Regions from separate parts of the Streptomyces sp. CA-251387 genome, predicted to be linked through region 2. Evidence: riboswitches for the same ligand, from Rfam matches in the RefSeq annotation. Region 2 holds a riboswitch; the other holds the start of a gene.

Region 1 (8,755 bases), 1.8 Mb from region 2:
GTCGCGCACCGCGTACGAGACCGGGCCGCGGTTCGACGCGACCAGCACCTTGGCAGCACCCTGCGCATCCTGCGTGGTAGCCATACGCCTCAACCTAGCCCGGCCCGGAAACGCTCAAACGTGCGGTTCCGCTCGGTGGCGGGTTCCGTATACGGCCCGTAATGCGGCCCGTACCGGACGTCATACGGTCGGCGTAACGGGCCCTGTACGTCCTGTGCCGGACGTCACGCGACCTTCCGCGTCGCGTACTCCGCGATCTCCACCATCGGCGGCCGCTCCTCCGTGTCCACGGAGTACGTGCGCGGCTCGAACCCGTCCTCGCCCCGCTCGAACTGGGTGAGGGACGGCCGGATCATATGCCCGCGGGCCAGTCGCAGCTGGGCCGTGCGGTAGATCGCGGCGGACATCCGGCCGAGGGCCTGCCCGTCCTGGTGGCGGTGTTTGCGGACGCCCACGTCCACCTGGGCCAGGGCGTCCAGGCCCACCAGGTGCAGGGCGTCGACCAGCATGCCCAGTTCGACGCCGTATCCGACGGGGAAGGGGAGCTGTTCCAGCAGGCTGCGGCGGGCCGCGTACTCGCCGCCGAGCGGCTGCACGAAACCGGCCAGCTGCGGCCAGTGCATGTTCAGCAGCGGGCGCGCCATCAGCTCGGTGACCCGGCCGCCCTGCCCGGCCGCCCCGCCGAGCGGACGGTCGTACATGCCCTTGACCAGGTCGACCTCGGGGTCGGTGAGCAGCGGGCCGACGATGCCGGACACGAAGTCGGAGGAGAACTCCTTCAGGTCGGCGTCGATGAAACAGACGATGTCCCCGGTCGTGACGAGCAGGGAGCGCCACAGGACCTCGCCCTTGCCGGGCACCGCGGGCAGGCGCGGGAGGATCTCGTCGCGGTGCACCACGGTCGCGCCCGCGGCGGCGGCCACCTCGGAGGTGCGGTCGGTGGATCCCGAGTCGACGACGACGATCTCGTCGACCAGCGGGACCTGCTGCATGAGGTCGTGACGGATGATCGCGACGATGTCGCCGACCGTATCCTCCTCGTTGAGCGCGGGCAGCACGACGGAGACCGACTGACCCGTGCGCTGCTTGGCGGCCAGGAGCCGGTGCAGCGGGCGATCGGTCACGGACCAGGAGCGGGTGCTCAGCCAGCGCTCGACTTCTTCCAGCACAGTCTGTGGCTCCTCACTGTTCGTGATCACATCTGCTGACCGTGTGATCCATCTCGCGGTTCGGACGACTATCTCAACTGTCCTGGCCTTCGGTTACAGTCTTGAACAACGCGGATGACCATCGCATGTCCGGGGTCAACCGCTGTTAACAACCGCATACAGCTCATCCAGAGGGGCAGAGGGACACGGCCCGATGAAGCCCCGGCAACCCTCCAGTCGGCTCTCGTAGCGATCACCGCATCACCGTCGATCGGCTCCGCGAGGCTCCCGGCTAGGGAAGGTGCCAAATCCGTCTCACGGCGAGATGCGTCGTGAGGAAGATGAGGAGAAAGGGCCTCGCCTCACATGGCTGTGCAGACTGTTGCAAGCACCACCGATTCCACCGTAGACCTCGGTCCCGCCGCGGCGCTGTCCTGCCGCGAGTGCGGTCACCGCGTCCCCCTCGGCCCGGTCTTCGCCTGCGAGGAGTGTTTCGGCCCGCTGGAGATCGCGTACGACTTCTCGGCCTACGACACCGAGGAGCTCCGCAAGCAGATCGAGGCGGGACCTGCGAACATCTGGCGTTACGCCCCCCTGCTGCCCGTCCCCGCGGACGTGGCGGACAAGCCGAACCTCAACCCCGGCTGGACCAAGCTCGTCAAGGCCGACAACCTCGCGCGCGAGCTCGGCGTCACCGGCGGTTTGTATGTGAAGGACGACTCCGGTAACCCGACGCACTCCTTCAAGGACCGCGTCGTCGCCCAGGCCCTGGAGGCCGCCCGCGCCTTCGGCTTCACCACCCTCTCCTGCTCCTCCACCGGCAACCTCGCCGGCGCGGTGGGCGCCGCGGCGGCCCGCGCCGGTTTCCGCTCCTGCGTGTTCATCCCGCACGACCTGGAGCAGGGCAAGGTCGTCATGGCCGCGGTCTACGGCGGCGAGCTCGTCGGTATCGAGGGCAACTACGACGACGTGAACCGTTTCTGCTCCGAGCTGATCGGCGACCCGGCGGGCGAGGGCTGGGGCTTCGTCAACGTCAACCTGCGGCCGTACTACGCGGAGGGCTCCAAGACCCTGGCGTACGAGATCTGCGAGCAGCTCGGCTGGCAGCTCCCCGACCAGCTGGTCGTGCCGATCGCCTCCGGCTCCCAGCTCACGAAGATCGACAAGGGTCTGCAGGAGCTGATCAAGCTCGGGCTCGTCGAGGACAAGCCGTACAAGATCTTCGGCGCGCAGGCCGAGGGCTGCTCGCCGGTGTCGACCGCCTTCAAGGCCGGGCACGACGTCGTCCGCCCGCAGAAGCCGAACACCATCGCCAAGTCGCTGGCCATCGGCAACCCGGCCGACGGGCCCTACGTCCTGGACATCGCCCGCCGCACGGGTGGTTTCGTGGAGGACGTGACGGACGAGCAGGTCGTGGATGCGATCAAGATCCTCGCCAGGACCGAGGGCATCTTCGCGGAGACCGCCGGCGGTGTGACGGTGGGCGTCACGAAGAAGCTCATCGAGGACGGGGTCCTCGACCCGACCAAGACGACGGTCGTCCTCAACACCGGTGACGGTCTCAAGACGCTGGACGCGGTGGCCGGTACGGGGCTTACTGCGACCATTCGTCCCAGCCTGGACTCCTTCCGCGAGGCTGGACTCGTCTAGACCGTTGTCCGCTGCGGGCCGGTGGGGGCTGGTCGCGCAGTTCCCCGCGCCCCTAGGGACGCTGCCCCACCGAACCTGCATACCTGACCGGAGGTCATAACGTGAGCGTCACCGTCCGCATCCCCACCATCCTGCGCACCTACACCGGCGGGCAGGCCGAGGTCGCCGCCGAGGGCGCCACCCTCGCCGAGGTCATCGCCGACCTGGAGAAGAACCACACGGGTATCGCCGCCCGCGTGCTCGACGACCAGGGCAAGCTGCGTCGGTTCGTCAACGTGTACGTCAATGACGACGACGTCCGTTTCGAGCAGGGGCTGGAGACGGCGACGCCGGACGGTGCGGGTGTCTCCATCATTCCGGCCGTCGCCGGTGGATGAGCTGACCGAATGACCGATCATTACCATCGGTAACACGCGTTACTGAGAGTTCATCGAATTGCCCCCTCCGTGAGAGAAGCGGAGGGGGCAATTCTGTGTGGTTGAGCGAGGTACAGTTGGGGAACATGCCGCCGATCCGCGGGTCGGCAGCCCTTCATTTCTGCCGTATGCCCGACAAGAAGTAGCCAAAGTGTGCGGGTTTTTTGCGGCTTTTGTTCCCTTTGTCGGGTCCGACTTGACCTGAAGTGAGGGGAATTGTCCCCACATTCCCGACCGGTCGTGCCCGGAATTCTCGTCCGATTGACCTGTTGCAGACGGCAGTTGGGCAGATACATTCAGCCGCGGTCGACGCGTTCCGGCGCACGCCCCCGACCGATGGGGGGTGAGGTCTGACCCGGATCCGCGAAGTGTGGATCTGTGCAAGGGCCAGTAATAGGGGAGTTAGGCATGGCTCAGGGCACCGTCAAGTGGTTCAACGCGGAGAAGGGGTACGGCTTCATCGCGGTCGACGGTGGTGCGGATGTTTTCGTCCACTACAGCGCGATCCAGATGGACGGCTACCGCACCCTGGAGGAAGGCCAGCGGGTCGAGTTCGAGATCTCGCAGGGCCAGAAGGGGCCGCAGGCGGACATGGTCCGCGTGGCCGGCTGAAGCACGCGCCGACTGACTGCAGCGACGTTCTTCTTCGAAGGGCCCGCACCTCCCGGGGTGCGGGCCCTTCGCCATGTCCGGGGTCCGTTCGGGACCTGTTCGTCAGCTGTTCGCGCGAGGCGGACCGCCCTGCCCGATCCCCGAGAGCCGCTTGCACTCGCCTACCCCGAGTGCTAATCATTGGCGTTAGCACTCTGAAGGTGAGAGTGACAAAGAAGGACCGGGTCGGTGAGGCCCGCAGGCCGGGTGGGGCAAGGAACCACGAGGCATGCGTGCCGTCCGTCGCGGGCGCGGGCGCGGTCCGAAGGAATCACCCCCAGTCCTGGAGGGACCACTTCACATGGCCAAGATCATCGCGTTCGACGAGGAGGCGCGGCGCGGCCTCGAGCGCGGCATGAACCAGCTCGCGGACGCCGTCAAGGTGACGCTCGGCCCCAAGGGCCGCAACGTCGTCCTCGAGAAGAAGTGGGGCGCCCCCACGATCACCAACGACGGTGTCTCCATCGCCAAGGAGATCGAGCTCGAGGACCCGTACGAGAAGATCGGCGCCGAGCTGGTCAAGGAAGTCGCCAAGAAGACGGACGACGTCGCCGGTGACGGTACGACCACCGCGACCGTTCTCGCCCAGGCCCTGGTCAAGGAGGGCCTGCGCAACGTAGCCGCCGGCGCCAACCCGATGGCCCTGAAGCGCGGTATCGAGAAGGCCGTCGAGGCCGTCTCCGCCGCCCTGCTGGAGCAGGCGAAGGACGTCGAGACCAAGGAGCAGATCGCCTCCACGGCCTCCATCTCCGCCGCCGACACCCAGATCGGTGAGCTCATCGCCGAGGCCATGGACAAGGTCGGCAAGGAAGGCGTCATCACCGTCGAGGAGTCCCAGACCTTCGGTCTGGAGCTGGAGCTCACCGAGGGTATGCGCTTCGACAAGGGCTACATCTCGGCGTACTTCGCCACCGACATGGAGCGTATGGAGGCCGTCCTCGACGACCCGTACATCCTGATCGCCAACTCCAAGATCTCCTCGGTCAAGGATCTGCTCCCGCTCCTGGAGAAGGTCATGCAGTCGGGCAAGCCGCTGCTGATCATCGCCGAGGACGTCGAGGGCGAGGCCCTGTCGACCCTGGTCGTCAACAAGATCCGCGGCACCTTCAAGTCCGTCGCCGTCAAGGCCCCGGGCTTCGGTGACCGCCGCAAGGCCATGCTGAACGACATCGCCATCCTCACCGGCGGCGAGGTCATCTCCGAGGAGGTCGGTCTCAAGCTCGAGAACACCTCCCTGGACCTCCTGGGCAAGGCCCGCAAGGTCGTCATCACCAAGGACGAGACCACCATCGTCGACGGTGCCGGCTCCTCCGAGCAGGTCGCGGGCCGTGTGAACCAGATCCGCGCCGAGATCGAGAACAGCGACTCGGACTACGACCGCGAGAAGCTGCAGGAGCGTCTGGCGAAGCTCGCCGGCGGCGTCGCGGTCATCAAGGCCGGTGCCGCCACCGAGGTGGAGCTCAAGGAGCGCAAGCACCGCATCGAGGACGCCGTGCGCAACGCCAAGGCGGCCGTCGAGGAGGGCATCGTCGCCGGTGGTGGCGTGGCCCTCATCCAGGCCACCGCTGTCTTCGAGAAGCTGGAGCTCGAGGGTGACGAGGCGACCGGCGCCCAGGCCGTGAAGCTCGCGCTCGAGGCCCCGCTGAAGCAGATCGCCGTCAACGCCGGCCTCGAGGGCGGCGTCGTGGTGGAGAAGGTCCGCAACCTCACCCCGGGCCACGGCCTCAACGCCGCGACCGGCGAGTACGTCGACCTGGTCGCCGAGGGCATCATCGACCCGGCGAAGGTGACCCGTTCCGCGCTGCAGAACGCCGCCTCCATCGCCGCGCTGTTCCTCACCACCGAGGCCGTCATCGCCGACAAGCCGGAGAAGGCCGCCGCGCCCGCCGGTGGCGGCATGCCGGGCGGTGACATGGACTTCTGATCGACCGGTTCCGGTTGATCGACGTCCTTACCGAGGGCGGCACTTCCTGCTCACGCGGGGGGTGCCGCCCTCGGGCGTTTCAGCAGGGGTCGTAGTACGAGCCGACTGCGGGCTGGCCCGTGTAGTTCGGCCCGGCGGCCGGGTCGGCACCGAGATAGCGGAACGGGAGCGTCACCTCGCGCCCGCCGTCGAGGGTGAGCCGGTGGTGCCGGGCGCTGTACCGGAACCCGGCCGCGCGGAGGGCCGCGACCGCCGCCCGCCCCGCCGCCGACCCGTCGGCCCGGCGCACCGACTCCGGGTCGAAGTGCGCGGCCAGCAGTCCGTCGGGGGCGAGCCAGGAAGCGGCACGGGCCAGGAGACCGAGCTGGTCGCCGACGTAGTGCAGGCCGTGCACGCAGGTGATCAGGTCGTAGCTCCGGGGCGGTGCCCAGGAGGACACGGAGGTCACGACCTCCTCCACGGTGGGCGGGGCGGGGGTCGGGACGAGCGGGCCGACCAGGTCGACGCCGGTGAGCACCGCGTCACCGGGCAGGGCCGAGGCGGCCTCGCGCAGGGCGCGCCCCTCGCCGCTGCACAGGTCCAGCCAGGACGGGGCGGCGGGCCGGGCGGCCAGCAGGGTAAGGGGATCGAAGCCGAGTTCCCGCGCGTAACTGTTCACTCCGGCAAGACCGCGCTCGCGGTTCATCGTGTTGTTGGCGACCACGGAGGATCGCTCCAGCTCGCTCGGGGAGATCAGCGGGGGCTTCGGCATGGGGACATTCTCCGGCGCCGGGGTGTCCGGGCTCACAGACGGATTCGGTGGGACGCGGAATGTGGGGCAGCGCATACTCAGTTGCTTAAGGAAGTGCAACAATGCGTGCGCACATACCATCCGGTTTCCAGTCGCCGGCCGAGCCACCCACTCCCGAGGAGCCCCTGCGTGACCGTCACCGAGACCTCCGCCTCCCGCGCGGCCCAGATCCTGTCCCGGCCGACCGTGATCAACGGCCTGACCGTCCCCAACCGCATCGTGATGGCGCCGATGACGCGCATGTTCTCCCCGGGCGGCGTCCCCGGCGAGGACGTCCTGTCGTACTACGCCCGGCGCGCCGCCGCGGGCGTGGGGCTGATCGTCACCGAGGGCACCTACGTCGGCCATGAGTCCGCCGGGCAGAGCAGCCGTGTCCCCCGGTTCCACGGTGAGGAGCAGCTGGCGGGCTGGGCGAAGGTCGCCGAGGCGGTGCACGCGGCGGGCGGCACGATCGTGCCGCAGCTGTGGCACATCGGCATGGTGCGCAAGGAGGGCCAGTCGCCGTACCCCGAGGCCCCCGCCGTCGGCCCCTCCGGCCTGCGCATCGGCGAGAGCGAGCCCACCGGCAAGGCGATGACCCAGCGGGACCTGGACGACGTCATCGCCGCCTTCGCCGACGCCGCCGCGGACGCCGAGCGCATCGGCTTCGACGGCGTCGAGCTGCACGGCGCCCACGGCTACCTCCTCGACCAGTTCCTGTGGGAGGGCACCAACCGCCGCACCGACGCCTACGGCGGTGACCCGGTCGCCCGTACGAAGTTCGCGGCGGAGATCGTGGCCGCCGTACGCGAGAAGGTCTCCGCCGACTTCCCGGTCATCTTCCGCTACTCGCAGTGGAAGCAGGAGGCCTACGACGCCCGGCTCGCCGAGACCCCGGAGGAGCTGGAGGCCATCCTGACCCCGCTCGCCGCGGCCGGCGTCGACGCCTTCCACGCCTCCACCCGCCGCTACTGGCTCCCGGAGTTCGACGGCTCCGACCTCAACCTGGCCGGCTGGACGAAGAAGCTCACCGGCAAGCCCACCATCACCGTCGGCTCGGTCGGCCTCGACGGCGACTTCATCGGCGCGTTCATGGGCGAGGGGTCCACCGTCAAGGGTATCGACGACCTCCTGGACCGCCTGGAGGCCGAGGAGTTCGACTTCGTCGCCGTCGGCCGGGCGCTGCTCCAGGACCCGGAGTGGGCGGCGAAGGTCCTGGGCGGCCGCTTCGACGAGCTGGCGCCCTACGACGCGGCCTCGCTCAAGACCCTGAGCTGAGCCCCAACTCGCGGCTAATGTCGGAGAGATGAGGATCCTTCATCTCTCCGACACCCATCTCGAACGCACCGACGCCCCCAACAAGTACGGCGTCAACGCCACCGATTCGCTGCGGCTGATGCTCGCCGAGCTGCGCCATCTCCGGGACGTGGACGCGGTCGTCGTCACCGGGGACATCGCCGACGACGGTTCTGTGGAGGCGTACGCGGCCGTACGGGATCTGGTGGGCGAGTTCGCGCGGCGGCTCGGGGCGCCGGTGTTCTGCACGACCGGCAACCACGACGAACGGGACGCCTTCGGCAAGGTACTGGGCAGCGGGCACCCGGAGCCGGAGCTGATCCTGGAGTCCGAGGCGCAGGAGCGGGCCGCGGTGAGCACGGTCGGGGGCCGGCGGTTCGTGACGCTGGACTCGTTGGTGCCGGGGAAGGTGTACGGCGAGCTGAGTGCGCGCCAACTGGACTGGCTGCGGGGCGTGTTGAGCACCCCGGCCGAGCAGGGCACCGTCCTCGCCTTCCACCACCCGCCGATCAGCCTCGACATCTCGGCGACCCAGCCGTTCTTCGGGCTGCGCAACCCGGGCGAGCTGGGGGAGGTGATCCGGGGAAGTGACGTACGGGTCGTGCTGACCGGGCACTTCCACCTCCAGCTCTTCGGGCTGCTGGAGTCGGTGCCGGTGTGGGTCACGCCGGGCGTGGTCAGCCGCATCGACCTGACGGCCGCGCCCGGGACGGAGCGAGCCGTGCGCGGGGCGTCGGCCTCGCTGGTGGAGCTGGGCGGGGCGGCGGGGCCGATGTTCCACACCTTCCATGCGCGGGATGCCCAGGCCCACGAGACGGTGTACGAGCTGGACGAGAAGCAGGTGCGGTCGTTCGTGGAACAGGAGGCGTGAAACCGGCTCGGTTGAGTAAGTCAATCAACT
Region 2 (8,755 bases):
GGCGGAGTAGGCCCGGATCTCGCCCGCGTCGGTACCCCCCGCCCCCACGACAACGGCGTCACCGGCGAGGACCGGGACGGAGCCGTGCTCTCCGAGGTTCCTGCTCCACAGGAGCCGGCCCTCGAGGTCCACCGCGCAGAGCAGGGACCAGGGGGCTTCCTCGTCTCCGCCATACGTGGTGCAGAAGACCGCGTCCGCGGTGGCGACCGGCGTCGACGCCCCTCCCCCTTGGAGGCTGTTCCGCCACAGCTCCTCGCCCTCGGCGGAAACGGCGCACACGGTGCCGCTGTCGACGGCCGTGTACAGCACGCCGCCGTCCGGCGACACGCCTACACACGGCCCGCCCGCCGCATCCAGCTGCCCGCTCTCGTACCGCCAGGCCACCGTCGGCGCAGGAGCGGAACTACGCTTCGCGGACGGCGACTTCGAGGCGCGGCTGCCGGAGGGCCCGCCACCGGGTTCCCGTGCGAAGAGGAAGCCACTGACACCGGCCCCCGAGGCCAGCAGGCCGCCCGAGGCGATCGCCAGGAGGCGGCGCCGCGATGGCCCGCGCACGGTGGCGGCGGGCTCGGTGCCGCCGGGCTCGGTCGGGACATCCGCCGCCGAAGGCTCACTGACCACCGTGGCCGGGGCGACGTACTCGACGCGGCTCCGGTCCTTCCCGGAGTCCCGGTCAGGCAGCCACCGTTCGTCGCCCTCCGGACTGTCCTCGGTGAAAGCCAGCCAACCCGGGCGGGTGCTGTCCCGCAGTGAGCGCCCGGTGTGGCCCGCTGCCTCGACCAGGGCCCGCGGGGTGGGCCGTTCCTCCGGCTCGGCGCCCAGGCAGGACTCGACGAGCGGCAGCACCCGCTTCGGCACCCCGGTCAGATCGAAGTCCCGGGTCAGGATCCGCAGCAGGATCACCGAGTCCTGCCCCTCGCCGAAGGGCTCACGGCCGCTGGAGGCGTACGCGAGGACCGCGCCCAGCGAGAAGACGTCGCTGGCCGGGCCCACCTCGGCGCCGTTGCGGATCTGCTCCGGCGAGACGTAGCCGACCGAGCCGACGATGGTGCCGGTCCTGGTCAGCGAGGTCGCCTCCAGGGCCCGTACGATCCCGAAGTCGATCACGCGGGGGCCGTCCGGCGCGAGGAGGATGTTGGACGGCTTGAGGTCGCGGTGGACCATGCCCTTGCCGTGGATCGCGTCGAGGGCCTCGCCGAGCGCCGCCGCGAGGGTGAGGACCGCGTCCTCGGGGAGCGGTCCGTGGTCCAGCACCGCGTCCCGCAGGTTCGGCCCTTCGACGAACTCGGTTGCCATCCAGGGACGTTCGGCCTCGGTGTCGGCGTCGACGACACGCGCGGTGTACGTACCGGCGCCGCCGACCGTCCGTGCGGCCCGTACCTCCTGCCGGAAGCGGGCCCGGAACATGCGGTCCTGGGCGTGCTCGGTGCGCACCACCTTGACGGCGAGTCGGAGCCCCGACCGGGACTCGGCCAGATACACCTCGCCCATGCCGCCCGCGCCGAGTCTGCCCACCACCCGGTACGGGCCGATCCGGCGCGGATCCGACTGCCGCAGCACGTGCACGACTCCCCCATCGCTTGATCGCCGACCGGCGGACGGGGAGGATCGTACGACGTACTCCACGGTCACATGCTCAGACCGCGGGGACGCAACGCCCGTCCTCCGTGCGGTAGTTCCACTTCGCGCCGTCCCGTACGAGTTCGCGTACGGCCTTCACGAAACGCTCGACATGTTCGTCCGGCGTACCCGCCCCGAAGCTCACCCGGATCGCGTTGAGGGACTTCTCGCCGGGCGCCGCCTCCGGAGCACCGCACTCGCCCTGTGTCTGCGGGTCGCTGCCCAGCAGCGTCCGGACCAGCGGGTGGGCGCAGAACAGGCCGTCGCGCACCCCGATGCCGTACTCGGCGGAGAGCGCGGCGGCGAAGTGGGAGCTGTTCCAGCCGTCGACGACGAAGGAGATCACGCCGACGCGGGGGGCGTCGTCACCGAAGAGGGAAAGGATCCGGACCTCGGGGACCTCGGCGAGCCCTGCCCGCACCTTCTCGATCAGGTACTGCTCGCGGGCGACCAGGCTGTCGAAGCCCGCCTCGGCGAGGGCCTTGCAGGCGGAGGCGATGGAGTAGGCGCCGATGACGTTCGGGGAGCCGGCCTCGTGGCGGGCGGCGCTCTCGTGCCACTCCACGTCCACTCCCCCGTCCTCGCGCCGGGCGACCTTGCGGCTGGCGCCGCCGCCCGCGAGGTACGGCTCCGCCGCGCGCAGCCAGTCGGCGCGGCCGGCCAGGACACCGGAGCCGAACGGGGCGTACAGCTTGTGGCCGGAGAAGGCGACCCAGTCGACGTCCAGGTCCCGGATGCTCACCGGGTGGTGCGGGGCCAGCTGGGCGGCGTCCAGGACGATCCGCGCGCCGTGCGCGTGGGCGGCGGCCGCGAGCTCGCGTACGGGCCACAGCTCGCCGGTGACGTTCGAGGCGCCGGTGACGCAGACCAGGGCCGGGCCATAGGGGTCGCGGTCGGCGAGGGCGCGCTCCAGCGTCGCGACGGCCTGGCGCGGGGTGCGGGGCGCGTTGAGGTAGGTGACACGGGCGTCGCGCCAGGGCAGCAGGGAGGCGTGGTGCTCGGTCTCGAAGACGAAGACCTGGCAGTCGGCCGGGAGGGCGGCTGCGAGGAGGTTGAGCGAGTCCGTGGTGGAGCGGGTGAAGATCAGCTGGTCGTCGGCCCGGCAGTCGAGGAACTCGGCGACCGTCCTCCGGGCGTTCTCGAACAGGTCGGTGGAGAGCTGCGAGAGGTAGCCGGCACCGCGGTGGACACTGCCGTAGTACGGCGCGTAGGCCGCCACGTCGTCCCAGACGCGCTGGAGGGCGGGCGCGCTGGCGGCGTAGTCGAGCGCGGCGTAGGTGACCTCGCCGCCGGTGACGAGCGGGACGGTGACATCCCGGCCCAGAACGGGCAGCGGGGAGCAAACGGACTGGACGGCGGCAGCGGTGGAGACGGACATGGCTGAACTCCCGTGAAGGCAGACGGAACTCACCACGCGAGCGCGCCACAGCAGGACGGCTCAAGCATGGGAAGGGTGAAAGGGGGATGCGGAGGCGGGGCTCTGCGGCCCTATCGCATTCGCTTGCTCACGGAAGACTCCTCGACGACCCAGGACCCCTGGGCTCACGCTTTCAAAAAGCGCGCGAGGGGTCCGCGCTTGCCGTAGACCTCGCTGCCTACGGCCTGGTCTTCACCCGGGGCACCCCGCCACGGACGGAGGGTTGCCGGACAGTCGGCCGGGGCCTCATGACTGTCACTCATGACCTGGACAGGAACGTACGTGAAGTGATCGCGGTCCCGCAACTCGTGTCCGAATTACGGGACCGCCCTCCCGCGCTATGCGTTGCTGACCGCCACCCAGCGGTCGAGCGTCCGCTTGGCCGCCCCCGAATCGATCGACTCCGCCGCCTTCGCCATCCCGGCCCGGATCTGCTCGGTGAGCGGGGCGTCCGTCGGGTGCAACGCGACCAGTGCGGCAGCCGAGTTCAGCAGTACGGCGTCCCGGACGGGCCCCGTCTCGCCGTTCAGCAGGCGCAGCGCCACGTCGGCGTTGTACGACGCGTCCGCGCCGCGCAGCGCCTCCACCGGCACCAGGTCGATGCCGACGTCGCGCGGGTCGAAGGTCTCCTCGGTCACCTTGCCGTCGCGCACCACCCACACCCGGGACGTGGACGTCGTGGTGAGCTCGTCGAGGCCGTCGTCACCGCGGAACACCAGCGAGGAGTTGCCGCGCTCGGCGAAGACGCCCGCGACGATCGGCGCCATGAGCGGATCCGCCACACCGACCGCCTGGGCCTTCACCTTCGCCGGGTTGGTCAGCGGACCGAGGACGTTGAAGGTGGTCCTGATGCCCAACTGGCCTCGCGCGGCCGCCACATGGCGCAGCGACGGGTGGAACTTCACCGCGAAGCAGAAGGTGATCCCGGCCTCCTCCGCGACCTCCGCCACCCGCTGCGGCGTCAGCTCCAGATTGACGCCGAGCTTCTCCAGCACATCCGAGGCGCCCGATGCCGAGGACGCCGCCCGGTTCCCGTGCTTGACGACCTTGGCACCCGTGCCGGCGATGACGATCGACGACATCGTTGAGATGTTCACCGTCTTCGCGCCGTCGCCGCCCGTACCGACGATGTCGACGGTCGGACCCGACACCTCGATCACGTTCGCGTGCGCGTACATGGTCCGGACGAGACCCGCGATCTCCTCGACGGTCTCTCCCTTGGCCCGCAGCGCCACCACGAACCCGGCGATCTGCGCGTCCGTCGCCTCGCCGCGCATGATCACGTCCATCGCCCACGCGGTGTCGTCGGCGGTGAGGTTCCGGCCGTCCAGCAAGCCGTTCAGCAGCAGGGGCCAGGAACGGCCCGCCGCGGTGTCGCCTCCAGCGGGGGTCACAGCGCTCATAAGCCGCTCCTGGGTCAGATGGTGTCCCGCACTACGGGACGCGAGTCTCAACGGGTCCACCCTATCCAGCCCGGGGGCACGAAGAAGGGCCCCGTCCGAACACCGGACGGGGCCCTTCAACCGTGGCGTGGCTGAGCAGTCCTGGCAAGGTCGCGGTTCGACCGCGCCCCTTCAGGGGCGCGGGGAACTGCGCGACCAGCCACGACGGAGCCGCAGACGACAACCAACACGACGCGGCACTACCAAACGCGGCACTACCAGCGGAGCGTCAGTGGTGGCCGTGGCCGCTCGTGATCTCCTTGTACTCCTCGACGGTCGGCTTGGGAATCTGGCCGTCCTCGCCGAAGTACGCCTTGCTGAGCTTGGCGCGCAGCTTCTCGGAGCCCTTCACCTTGCGCTCGACGCCGTTCTCGTCGACCGTCGGGCCGATCTCGAGCGGCTTGTACTGCTCGTGCGCGGTGAGGGTGTGCAGCGCGTCCTGGCTGAGCGGCTCGTGGATCTCGATGAACTCACCGTGCGGCAGGCGCTTGATGATGCCCGACTCGCGGCCGTGCAGCACCTTGTCCTTGTCCCGGCGCTGCAGGCCGAGGCAGATCCGCCTGGTGATGATGAACGCGAGGACCGGCCCGGCGAAGAACCCGATCCGGACGAACCAGGTGACCGCGTTGATCGACAGGTGGAAGTGGGTGGCCCACAGGTCGTTGCCACCGCCGACCAGGCCGATCATGTACACGGTGATCCAGGCGACACCGAACGCGGTACGCGTCGGGGCGTTGCGCGGACGGTCCAGGATGTGGTGCTCGCGCTTGTCGCCGGTGACCCAGGACTCGATGAACGGGTAGACGGCGATCGCCATCAGGACCACACCGAAGAGCACCAGCGGGATGAACACGCCCAGGACCAGCGTGTGGCCCCAGAGGTTGATCTCCCAGCCCGGCATGTAGCGGACCAGACCCTCGGCGAAGCCCATGTACCAGTCGGGCTGGGCGCCGGTGGACACCTGGTCCGGACGGTAGGGGCCCATCGCCCAGATCGGGTTGATCTGCGCGACCGCCGCGATGGCCGCGATGACACCGAAGACCAGGAAGAAGAAGCCTCCGGCCTTGGCCATGTAGACCGGCAGCAGCGGCATACCGACGACGTTCTTGTTGTTCTTGCCGGGGCCCGCGAACTGCGTGTGCTTGTGGTAGAAGACCAGGATCAGGTGGCCGACCACCAGGCCGAGCATGATGCCCGGCAGCAGCAGGATGTGGATCGAGTAGAAGCGGGCCACGAAGTCGACGCCCGGGAACTCGCCGCCGAAGAGGAAGAACGAGATGTACGTGCCGACGATCGGCATGGACAGGATCGCGCCCTCGGTGAAACGCACACCCGTACCGGAGAGCAGGTCGTCCGGGAGCGAGTAGCCGGTGAAACCGGTGAACATGCCCAGGACGAACAGCAGGAAGCCGAACAGCCAGTTGATCTCACGCGGCTTGCGGAACGCGCCGGTGAAGAACACGCGCATCATGTGCACGAACATGCCGGCGAGGAAGATCAGCGCCGCCCAGTGGTGGATCTGCCGGATGAGCAGACCACCGCGCACGTCGAAGGAGATGTGCAGGGTCGAGCTGAACGCCTCGCTCATCAGCTGTCCCTGCAGCGGGACGTAGCTGCCGTGGTACTCCACCTCGTTCATCGACGGGTGGAAGAACAGCGTCAGGTACACACCCGTGAGGATGATGATGATGAAGCTGTAGAGGCAGACCTCACCCAACATGAACGACCAGTGGTCGGGGAAGATCTTGCGCATGTTGGCCTTGGCCAGGGAGTAGATCCCCAGCCGGCCGTCGGCCCAGTCGGCGACGCGCTCGCCGGCCGGTGCCTTCCCGCGAGAGCGGGACTCGGGGGTCGTCGTAGTGCTCATCCGCGCTCCCAGAAAGCAGGACCGACGGGCTCTTCGAAGTCGCCGAGCGCCTCGAGGTAGCCCTCGTCGTTCACGCCGATGCGCAGCTGCGGCAGGGCGTGACCGGCCGGGCCGAAGATCACTCGGGCACCGTCGGACAGGTCGAAGGTGGACTGGTGGCAGGGGCAGAGCACGTGGTGCGTCTGCTGCTCGTACAGGGAGATCGGGCAACCGACGTGGGTGCAGATCTTCGAGTACGCGACGATGCCCTCGTGCGACCACTCGAGCTCGCGCTTGTCCTTGATGTCGTCGGGCTGGAGCCGGACGATCATCAGGGCGGCCTTGGCGATCTCGTTCTGGAACTCGTGGTCGTGCTCCTCCAGGCCCTCCGGCTTGGCGAAGGTGAGGGAGCCGACCGCGACGTCCGAGGGACGCAGCGGCTCGTTGGTGTTCATGTTGACGAGCAGCTTGCCCTTGGACCACAGGGTGTGGCGCAGCTTGGTGCCGGGCAGCGGGCCGAGGTCACGCAGCAGGACGACACCGGAGAGCGGGAAGAGGGCCAGCGCGCCGAACATCGTGTTGCGGATCAGCTTGCGGCGACCCAGCGCGGACTCCTTGGCGCCCTGCTTGAAGTCGGCCATGACCTTGGCCTTGACCTCGGGCGACGCCTCGATCGGGTGCCGGTCGTCGGCGACCTCCACGTCGGACATCAGGGTGCGGGCCCAGTGGACCGCGCCCGCGCCGATGCAGAACAGCGCCGCACCGAGGGTCAGACCCAGCGCGAAGTTCAGCGCGTTGAGGTGACCGATCGGGAAGACGAAGATCGACTTGTCGTGCGGGATCGCGACGTACGAGGCGATGAAGCCGACGGTGGCCAGCATCGACACCGTGAACAGCAGGGCGACCGTACGCTCGGACCGCCTGGCGGCCCGCTCGTCGATGTCCTGGATCCGGTGCTCGTGGGGCGGCAGGCCGGGGTCGGCGAAGGGGTCCTTCTCGTCCGCTACCGCGACGGTGGCGTCCTGCTCAGCGGGCAGGTTCTCTTCTGGAATGTCTTGGCTACTCATGACTTCTTGGCCTTTGCGGTCCGAGCGGCGACCCAGACGGCGACCGCGATCAATGCGCCGAGACCGAAGATCCAGGCGAAGAGGCCCTCGCTGACCGGGCCGAGGCCGCCCAGCTCCAGACCACCCGGGTTGACCGTCTCATCGCTGTTGACCGCGTTCAGGTACGCGATGATGTCCTTCTTGTTCTGCTCCGACAGCGTGGTGTCGGGGAACGACGGCATGTTCTGCGGGCCGGTCTCCATGGCCTCGTAGATGTGCTTCGGGTCGACGCCCTCGAGCGTCGGCGCGTACTTGCCGTGCGTCAGCGCGCCACCCTTGCCGGTGAAGTTGTGGCACTGGGCGCAGTTGTTGCGGAAGAGCTCGCCGCCCTTGGCGATGTCCGCTCCCTCGGCGCTGTACTGCTCCTCGGTCGGGATGGACGGGCCGGCGCCCAGCGAGGCGATGTACGCCGCGAGCTGGTCGATCTCGGCCTGCGAGTAGATGTTCTTCTTCCGCGGGACCTGGGCGCCCTGGGAGGTGGCGGCCGGCATACGGCCCGTCGAGACCTGGAAGTCCACGGCCGCGGCGCCGACGCCCACGAGGCTCGGACCGTCGGAGGTGCCCTGACCGCCGGTTCCGTGGCAGCTGGCGCAGCCGACGGTGTAGAGCTTCTTGCCCTCCTCGATGGTGAGGGACTGGGCGGTTTCCTCGGCCTGCGCCTTGTCCGCGGGAGCGAACACGGCGTACAGCCCCCCCGTGCACGCCAGCGCGAGGAGTAGGACGACGACCGCCGCCAGCGGATGGCGTCGTCGTGCGGAGAGCTTTTTCACGGATTACCCCGGTGTCAGGATCTTCTGCGTCGATGCTTGCGGTAGGTGCGTTGTGGAACGCGCGCGGGATCGGGCCCGGCTACTTGATCATGTAGATCGTGGCGAAGAGGCCGATCCAGACGACATCGACGAAGTGCCAGTAGTAGGACACGACGATCGCGGCGGTCGCCTGTTCGTGGGTGAACCTCCTGGCCGCGTACGTGCGCCCGAGGACGAACAGGAAGGCGATGAGGCCGCCCGTCACGTGCAGGCCGTGGAAGCCGGTGGTCAGGTAGAAGACCGAGCCGTACGGGTCGGACGAGAGCGAGAGGCCCTCGTGCTTGACCAGCTCGGTGTACTCGTACACCTGCCCGCCGATGAAGATCGCACCCATGATGAAGGTGACGATGAACCAGCCCCGGAGCTTCTTGACGTCACCGCGCTCGGCGGCGAACACGCCGAGCTGGCAGGTGAGGGAGGAGAGCACCAGGATCGTGGTGTTCGTCGCCGAGAACGGGAAGTTCAGGAAGTCCGCCTTCTCCTTCCAGAACTCGGGACCCGTCACCGATCGCAGG

The links. A riboswitch is a leader RNA that binds a small molecule or an ion and turns the genes downstream of it on or off. The one in region 2 is predicted to bind S-adenosylmethionine.
Region 1: it holds a riboswitch for S-adenosylmethionine, as region 2 does, so the genes downstream of both, thrC (threonine synthase) here and ACQEV2_RS11240 (aminotransferase class V-fold PLP-dependent enzyme) in region 2, are expected to answer to the same signal.

Annotation. Positions count from the first base shown of each region.
Region 1 is NZ_JBNJMJ010000001.1:4,318,205-4,326,959, reverse strand. Features, by position in the region: gene ACQEV2_RS19195 (alpha,alpha-trehalose-phosphate synthase (UDP-forming)) at 1-84, opposite strand, end outside; gene ACQEV2_RS19190 (glucosyl-3-phosphoglycerate synthase) at 225-1,169, opposite strand; SAM riboswitch class I at 1,330-1,496, shown strand; gene thrC (threonine synthase) at 1,515-2,798, shown strand; gene ACQEV2_RS19180 (MoaD/ThiS family protein) at 2,900-3,175, shown strand; gene ACQEV2_RS19175 (cold-shock protein) at 3,623-3,826, shown strand; gene groL (chaperonin GroEL) at 4,167-5,789, shown strand; gene ACQEV2_RS19165 (class I SAM-dependent methyltransferase) at 5,869-6,540, opposite strand; gene ACQEV2_RS19160 (NADH:flavin oxidoreductase) at 6,709-7,836, shown strand; gene ACQEV2_RS19155 (metallophosphoesterase family protein) at 7,865-8,725, shown strand.
Region 2 is NZ_JBNJMJ010000001.1:2,515,830-2,524,584, forward strand. Features, by position in the region: gene ACQEV2_RS11235 (protein kinase domain-containing protein) at 1-1,560, opposite strand, end outside; gene ACQEV2_RS11240 (aminotransferase class V-fold PLP-dependent enzyme) at 1,637-2,998, opposite strand; SAM riboswitch class IV at 3,188-3,304, opposite strand; gene trpD (anthranilate phosphoribosyltransferase) at 3,376-4,440, opposite strand; gene qcrB (cytochrome bc1 complex cytochrome b subunit) at 4,709-6,346, opposite strand; gene qcrA (cytochrome bc1 complex Rieske iron-sulfur subunit) at 6,343-7,392, opposite strand; gene qcrC (cytochrome bc1 complex diheme cytochrome c subunit) at 7,389-8,201, opposite strand; gene ctaE (aa3-type cytochrome oxidase subunit III) at 8,281-8,755, opposite strand, start outside.